Regions from separate parts of the Streptomyces sp. NPDC002057 genome, predicted to be linked through region 2. Evidence: riboswitches for the same ligand, from Rfam matches in the RefSeq annotation. Region 2 holds a riboswitch; the other holds the start of a gene.
The links. A riboswitch is a leader RNA that binds a small molecule or an ion and turns the genes downstream of it on or off. The one in region 2 is predicted to bind cyclic di-AMP.
Positions count from the first base shown of each region.

Region 1: it holds a riboswitch for cyclic di-AMP, as region 2 does, so the genes downstream of both, ABT129_RS23005 (M23 family metallopeptidase) here and ABT129_RS25900 (M23 family metallopeptidase) in region 2, are expected to answer to the same signal.

Region 1 is NZ_JBEOXR010000030.1:80,184-84,310, forward strand. It holds gene ABT129_RS22995 (MFS transporter) at 1-599, shown strand, start outside; gene ABT129_RS23000 (PP2C family protein-serine/threonine phosphatase) at 754-1,959, shown strand; cyclic di-AMP (ydaO/yuaA leader) riboswitch at 2,161-2,306, shown strand; gene ABT129_RS23005 (M23 family metallopeptidase) at 2,318-3,457, shown strand; gene ABT129_RS23010 (aldo/keto reductase) at 3,507-4,127, shown strand, end outside.
Region 2 is NZ_JBEOXR010000038.1:30,308-34,434, forward strand. It holds gene ABT129_RS25885 (helix-turn-helix domain-containing protein) at 1-315, shown strand, start outside; gene ABT129_RS25890 (DUF6126 family protein) at 365-520, shown strand; gene ABT129_RS25895 (tyrosine-protein phosphatase) at 533-1,354, opposite strand; cyclic di-AMP (ydaO/yuaA leader) riboswitch at 1,744-1,903, shown strand; gene ABT129_RS25900 (M23 family metallopeptidase) at 1,908-2,888, shown strand; gene ABT129_RS25905 (SGNH/GDSL hydrolase family protein) at 3,052-3,846, shown strand; gene ABT129_RS25910 (STM4011 family radical SAM protein) at 3,833-4,127, opposite strand, start outside.

The DNA.
Region 1 (4,127 bases), on a different contig from region 2:
CGGTCCTCGCCCACCGCACCTTCTGGCTCTTCTCGCTCGCGATGACCGGCTCGTACGTGCTGTCCTTCCAGGTCTACCTGGCGCTGCCGCTCGCCGCCGGCGGTACGGGTCCCACCACGGCGCTCTTCGTCGTCTCGGCCCTCGTCGCCCTCGCCGGGCAGCTGCGGATCACGGCCTGGTGCCGGCGGCGGCTCAGCCGCGAACGGTGTCTGGTCCTCGGGCTCGCCCTGATGGGCGGAGCCTTCCTGGTCCCGGCGGCCCTGGGGCGGGGCCTGGTGGGGCTGCTGCTGTGCGCGGCGGTCCTGGCCGTCGCGAACGCGGTGCTCTACCCGTACGAGATGGACACCGTGGTCGCCCTGTCCCGGGGGCGCTGGGTGGCCACCCACTACGGGCTCTACAACACGGTGTGCGGGATCGGCATCACCCTCGGGAACCTGGGGACGGGCGCGCTGCTCGACGTGACCGGGTGGTCGGCGGTGCCGTGGCTCGCGCTGTGCGCGGTCGGCCTGGTGTGCGCGGCGGCGATGGCCCTGCTCGCGAGGGGCGGCCGGCTGGCGGAGGAGGGGACGCGCGGCTGCCCCGAGCCCCGGAAGGGGTGAGCCGCCCCCTGCCGCCCCGGGCCCCGGCGGGGTGAGCCGCCCGGCCGGTACGCCAGTCGGCCCCGTGGAAGTCGCCGCCCCCACCGGGGGCGGCGACCCTGGGAGGGCGCGCGGTACGGGCCGCCGCCGGGACGGACGGGGCAGGAGAGCACAGGTGGGGCACCCCTTGGGAGGGATCGGCGGCGGGCGGAGGGGCGAGGGCCGCCGCCCCTACGGGGTTGCCCGCAGGTTCATCCGGGCACTGCCACCGCTGATCATCGTGGGCGGTGTCGTCTTCGACGTCCTGACCCCGCCGCAGTACAGCGCGGCGCCGCTCTTCTCCGCCGCCCCGCTGATCGCGGCGCCGTTCTTCTCCACCCTCACGACGCTCCTCACCGGGATCGCGGCCGTCCTCGCCTCCGTCGGGCTGCACGTCTACAACGACACCGTCTACGAGGTCCCGGCCCTCACCGAGGCCCTGACCGTGCTCACCGTCTCCGCGCTCGCGCTCCTCATCAACCGGGTCGTGCGCCGCAGCGGCGAGCGGCTCGCCTCCGCGCGGGTCATCGCGGAGACCGCGCAGAAGGCGGTGCTGCCGACGCCCGCCGAGCGGATCGGCGGGCTGCAGTGCGCGGCCCGTTACGAGGCGGCGCAGGCGGACGCGTTCATCGGCGGCGACCTCTTCGCGGTCCAGGACACCCCGCACGGGGTGCGGCTCGTGCTCGGGGACGTCCGGGGCAAGGGCATGGACGCGGTCGAGGCCGTCGCCGTCGTCATCGGGGCGTTCCGGGAGGCCGCCGAGCAGGAACGGACCCTGGAGGGCGTGGCGCAGCGGCTCGAACGGGCGCTGGCCCGGGAGGGCACCCGCAGGGACGGGCTGGACGCCTTCGAGGGGTTCACCACGGCCGTCCTGGCCGAGATCCCGCGCGGCGACGGCGGCACCTCCGGGGGTTCCGTACGGGTCGTCAACCGCGGGCATCCGCCCCCGCTGATGCTGTACGCGGACGGGCGCCTGGACACGCTGGAGCCGGGCGACTTCGCGCTGCCGCTCGGCATGGGCGATCTGGCGGCGTGGCCGGACCGGGCCGAGGCGCGACCGTACCCGCCGGGCGCGACGCTGCTCCTCTACACCGACGGCCTCTCCGAGGCGCGGAACCCGGAGGGCGTCTTCTACGACCCGGGGGCGCGCCTCGCCGGCCGGATCTTCCCGGGGCCCGAGGAGCTGCTCGACGCGCTCGTGGACGACGTACGGCTCCACACGGGCGGACGGTCGACGGACGACATGGCGCTGCTCGCGGTGAGCCGGCCGGCGACGGGGCAGCCGGAGCGGCGCCGGACGATGCCGGTGGTGCCGCCGGGCGGGCCCGGTCACCGGTCGTAGTCGAGAGGTGTCGCTGCGATAACAATTGACGAAACGTCAGATCGCGAAGGTTTGGCCGCCCCTTACTGAAGGGGGGTCAACTCGGGCCATTCCCGCCCAATCCCATGAATGATCAAGAGGAACGGCTTGGAATCGGGACCCCCTGTCTATTAACGTTCGATAACGCAGCGCGGTCGTCCCAGCCGTCGCAAGAGGCGGCACCGTGCGCACGCGCCGAATCCTGAAAAGGAACCGGGGAACCACTACTTGGGGTGAATCGGGCCCTTCGCACCTGTGCGACGCGCCCGTAGGAGACCTTCCTGCTCCGAACCCGTCAGCTAACCCGGTAGGCGAGAAGGAAGGAAAGGAGCGCGCCTTCGTGGCGTCCAACACTCCCGCACCCGAAGCCCCCTTCGATGCCTTCGGTGGTGGTGCGGGTCCCGCCGCTCCGGACACCGAGTGGAACCCCACCGAGGATTCCCTCCGCGCCCAGAGCCGCTCCGGCGGCCGGCACCGGGTCGTCAAGCAGCGCTCCAACTTCGCCCGCTCCTCCACCGTCCTCGGCGTCGGTGTCATCGCGGCCGTCGGCGCGGGCGGCCTCGCCACCGCGCAGGAGCGGCCGCCGGTGGCGATATCGCTGCCCGACCTCGGCCTGCCGGACGCCCACGACCTCCCCGGCGTCGGCGACCTCCTCCCCGAGGAGACCCACGAGACGGTCAGCGCGGCCCGCGCCAACCCCAACCCGCTCACCGTCGCCACGTACACCACGCTCGACGAGGAGCGGGACGCACAGGGCGGGCAGACCGTCCAGGCGTCCCTGACCGACCAGGCCGGTCAGGCCACGAACGCGCCGTCCGGCGCCGGCGACGCGGGCGAGGCCCTGCGCGCCCGCATCCTCCAGCAGGCCGAGCAGCAGCAGGCCTCCGCCGACGCCGCCGACAAGGCGGCGGCGGAGAAGGCCGCCGCCGAGAAGGCGGCCGCGGAGGCCGCCGCCAAGGCCGACGCGGCGGAGAAGGCGGCCGCCGAGGCGAAGGCGAAGGCCGAGGCGGAAGCCAAGGCCAAGGCGGAGGCGGAAGCCAAGGCGAAGGCCGAGGCCGAGCGCCTCGCCAAGCTCGCCGCGAGCTACTCGATGCCCCTCTCCTCGTACACCCTCTCCGCCACCTACATGCAGTCCGGCTCCATGTGGTCCTCCGGCCACCACACCGGCCTCGACTTCGCCGCGCCCACCGGCACCCCCCTCAAGGCGGTCCACGGCGCCACGGTCAAGTCCGCCGGCTGGTCCGGCTCCTACGGCTACCGGATCGTCCTGGAGCTCTCCGACGGCACCGAGGTCTGGTACTGCCACCTCTCCTCCATGACGGTCGGCGTCGGCCAGACCGTGGGCACCGGCGAGACCATCGGCCGCGTCGGCGCCACCGGCAACGTCACCGGCGCCCACCTCCACATGGAGGTGCACACGGCCGGCGGCGACGGCATCGACCCGGCGCAGTGGCTCCGCTCCAAGGGCCTCAGCGTCTGACGCGGACCCTCCCGGAATAGGCCCGGCGGTGCGGACGGTTGACCGACCCATGACCTCACTCCGCCCGCTGGGCAGCTCCGACCTGCACGTCTTCCCCGTCGCCCTGGGCGGCAACGTCTTCGGCTGGACCGCCGACGAGGCGCAGTCCTTCGCCGTCCTCGACGCCTACAGCGCCGCCGGCGGCAACTTCGTCGACTCCGCCGACGTCTACTCGGCCTGGGCCGAGGGCAACGAAGGCGGCGAGTCCGAGACTGTCATCGGCCGCTGGCTCGCCTCGCGCGGCAACCGCGACGACATCGTCGTCGCCACCAAGGTCGGCTCCCACCCCCGCTTCAAGGGGCTCTCCGCGACCACGATCAAGGCCGCCGCCGAGGAGTCGCTGCGCCGTCTCGGCACCGACCGCATCGACCTCTACTACACGCACTTCGACGACGAGTCCGTCCCCGTCGAGGAGATCGTCACCGCCCTCGACCAGCTGGTGAGGGACGGCAAGGTGCGGGCCGTCGCCGCCTCCAACATCTCCCCGGAGCGGCTGCGCGCCTCCCTCGACTTCGCCGAGTCCGAGGGCCTCGCCCGGTACGTCGCCCTCCAGCCGCACTACAACCTGGTCTCCCGCGAGACCTACGAGGGCCCGCTCCTGGAGACCGTCGAGCGCGCCGGGCTCTCCTCC
Region 2 (4,127 bases):
TACCGCCAGGCCGGCGGCGCCGGACGCGCCCTCCAGTGCCTGCGGGTCCACGTGCCGTACGCCACCCGCGCCGACATCGTGCGCGTCCATCCGGGCGAGGAGTGGATCCACGTCCTGGAGGGCCGGGTGCGGCTCGCGCTGGGCGAGACCGTCCACGTCCTCGACACGGGGGACAGCGCGCACTTCGACTCGCTGACCCCGCACCGGATCGGGGCCGCCACCCCGGGCGGGGCCGAGCTGCTCTTCGTCCATACCCTGATGCAGAGCCCCGCGGCCGAGCTGTGCCTCGGCGACGGCACCCCGCACCGGCGCTGACCCCGTACCTCTCCCGTATGTGCATCCCCTTCGACAGAAAAGGACCGAGATGTCCGAGAAGTCACGACCTGTCACCGGCGAGGAGCGCGAGGAAGGCAAGTTCCCCAAGGGGCTGGTCCTCCGCCTCTTCGCGTACCTGGTCGCCGGGCACCTCTTCGCCGGCTTCCTCTACCTGCTCTTCATGCTGGGCGGGCAGAACCAGTAGCGCGGCGCGGGCTCACGCCTCCGTGAGCAGGCGCTCCCGCAGGCGCTCGCGGGTCTCCGGGGCCAGCTTCAGGCCCTCCGTGAGGTAGGCGTCCACCGAACCCCAGGTCGCCTCGATCATCTCGAAGGCGCCCCGCAGGTACTCCACCCGCGCGTCGAACAGCGGGCTCAGCAGCTCCATCACCTCGGGCGACATCGCGTCCGCGTCGGTGGAGCTGCGGCGCACCTTGTAGCGGCGGTGCGGGTCGTTCGACTTCACGTAGTCCGCCTCGATCGCCTCCCGCTCGACCCCGACGGCGAGCAGGGTGATCGCTATGGAGAGCCCGGCGCGGTCCTTTCCGGCCGCGCAGTGCATCAGCGCGGGGAGGCTGTCCTCCGCCAGGGAGTGCAGGATCCGGCTGTGCTCCGCGGTCCGCTCGACCACCATCTTCCGGTACGAGTCGGACATTCGGGCCGCGGCCTTGCCCTCGCCGAGGATCTCCCGCAGCTGCTCGATGTCGCCGTCGCGGACCAGCTTCCAGAACTCCTTGCCGTCGGCCGGGTCGTTGAGCGGTATGTTCACGTTCCGCACGCCGGGCAGGTCCACGTCAGGACCCTCGATCTTCCGGTCCGCCAGGTTCCGGTAGTCGAAGACGGTGTGCAGTCCCAGCGAGTCGAGGAAGGTGACGTCCTCCTCGGTGGCGTGGGCGAGGTGGCCGCTGCGGTAGAGACGGCCGGGGCGCACGGCGCGCCCGTCCGTCGTCGGCAGGCCGCCCACGTCCCGGAAGTTGCGGACCTCGGCGAGCTCGGGCTCGGTCGCTTCGGCGGGCGGGACCTGCGGCAGCTGCTGCGTCACGGATGCTCCTGATGATCGACGTTCGGGTGCCCCGACACGAGGTCGGTTCCAGGGGCAATCATCCAGCCGGGACGGTGTCGGCGCACCCCCCTGGACGGGAATGGGTGATCTGTCCGAATTGAGGCCTTGCGTATAACGCGCCCTGGTTGCAGGCGAGATGAGCCGCGGCGCGTGAGCAGGGTCATAGAAGTGACGGATCGTGGCCGGAGGCCCGGGGCAATTGCCGTACGGAAAAAGGAAATCGAAGGACCGTCATCGACGGAGGGTGACCGGAATTCCGGGCGGAGGAGCGGGTGGGGAAAGCCGGCGGAAATCAGTGGCTTGTTCGTGCCGACCCCGCTCGTCTAGCGTCACCGTCAATCCGGTCGGACCGCCGAATCCTGCCACCGTCCGGAATTCCACCCATCCCATGCGTGGCAGGAGCGGGGGACCCAGGAAGTACGCCGGTCCCGCGAAGCAGGACGGCTTGGGGTGAAGCCGCGTGGACACGCGGCCGGGCATCTCCAGTCCGAACCCGACAGCTCACCTCGCAGGCGCCGGAGAGGAATTCGCCATGCCCGCGAAGGGTAAGCACCGCCGTACCAAGTCCAACCCCCTGACCCGCGGAATCGTCGCCGCCGGTACGGGAGGCGCCGTCGTCGCCCTCCCGCTCCTCGGCGCCACCGGGGCCCACGCCGCCACCCCGGCCGCCGTTCCCGGACAGGCCGTCACGGCCGCCGCCCAGGTGAAGGCCTCCGCCGCCGTCCAGGCCGCGCCCACCGCCAAGGCCAAGCCGAAGACGTACTCCGTCGTGAGCGGCGACTACCTGTCGAAGATCGCCGAGGAGCACCACCTCACCGGCGGCTGGCAGAAGCTCTACGCGGACAACCGCCAGGTCGTCGGCGAGAACCCCTCGCTCATCCTGCCCGGCATGAAGCTCACGCTCGGCGCGAAGAGCAAGGCCCCGGCCGCCGCGCCGAAGAGCGCCGCGCCCGAGGCCGCCCCGAAGGCCTCGGCCAAGAACAACGACGAGGCCCCCCGCGCCTCGCGCGGCGGCGAGCGCTCCGCCGCCCCGGCCGCGAGCACGGAGTCCTCGAACTCCACCGCGCCGTCCTCGGGCTCCTCCACCTCCGGCGCCTCGACCTCCGCGTCCGGCTGGGTCGCCCCGGTCGGCGGCGGCGTCTCCACCCCGTACCGCGCCTCCGGCTCCATGTGGTCCTCCGGCTACCACACCGGTGCCGACTTCATCGCCTCCTCCGGCACCACCGTCCGCGCCGTCGGCGCGGGCACGGTCGTCTCGGCCGGCTGGAGCGGTTCGTACGGCAACGAGGTCGTCATCCAGCACGCCGACGGCAACTACTCGCAGTACGCCCACCTCTCCTCGCTCTCCGTCTCGTCCGGCCAGACCGTCACCGGCGGCCAGCAGATCGGCCTCTCCGGTTCCACCGGCAACTCCACCGGCCCGCACCTGCACTTCGAGATCCGTACCTCGCCGAGCTACGGCTCCGACGTCGACCCGCTGGCCTACCTGCGCCAGCACGGCGTCTCCATCTGACGCACACCCGTCACCCGAGTGGCCCGGCACCCCGTGCCGGGCCATCGGCGTGCCCGAGGTCTATTCCGGCTTGGCAAATTCTTTATCGGTGGCATATGTCACCCAGCGTCAACCCCTCCTTACGGTCGCGTAGGTCACATCCGAAAGGGAAGGATGTGCTCCCGTGGCAGACGATTCGAGATCAAGAGACAAGAACGCATTCGGGTCGTACGCGGCGATCGGTGACAGTTTCACGGAGGGCGTCGGAGACCCCGGGCCCGCCGGGACGTACGTCGGCTGGGCGGACCGCTTCGCGGTGCTGCTCGCCGACCAGCTGCCGGAGCACGACGCCTTCCGCTACGCCAACCTGGCCGTACGCGGGCGCCTCCTCGACCAGATCGTGGCGGAACAGGTCCCCCGGGCGAAGGAACTCGCCCCCGACCTGGTGACCTTCTGCGCGGGCGGGAACGACATCATCCGCCCCGGCACGGACCCCGACGACGTCGCCGAGCGCTTCGAGCGCGCCGTCGCCGAACTGACCTCAGCCGTCGGCACCGTGATGGTGACCACCGGCTTCGACACCCGTGACGTACCCGTGCTCAGGCACCTGCGCGGCAAGATCGCCACGTACACCGCCCACGTCCGGGCCATCGCCGACCGCTACGACTGCCCGGTCCTCGACCTGTGGTCCCTCAGGTCCGTCCAGGACCGGCGGGCCTGGGACAACGACCGGCTGCACCTCTCGGCCGAGGGACACACCCGGGTGGCCCTGCGCGCCGCCCAGGTCCTCGGCCTGCCGGTGCCCGCCGACCCGGACCAGGCGTGGCCGCCGGTTCCGCCGCGCGGCACGCTGGAGGTGCGCCGCGACGACATCAACTGGGCCAAGGAGTACCTCGTGCCCTGGATCGGGCGCCGGCTCCGGGGCGAGAGCTCCGGCGACCACGTCGAGGCCAAGCGCCCCGACCTCATGCCCCTGTAGCCCCGGGGGAGGCCGGCGGGGGCACGACGGCGGGGATCCGCTCCAGGACCCCGCCGGCGAACACGTCGTACAGCGGCAGCGTCTCCAGATGGACGTAGCCGATGTGGCAGTCGCAGACGCCGAGCGGACAGGCGCGGGGCCGCAGGGCGGCGCGGTAGGAACCGTCGTACAGGTTCCCGAGCTCGGCCTTGACGAAGTGGCAGCGCCGCACCGTCCCCTCGCCGTCCACCGAGATCACCGACTCGCCGGTCCGGCAGGGCAGCCCCGCCGAGCGGTGCGGA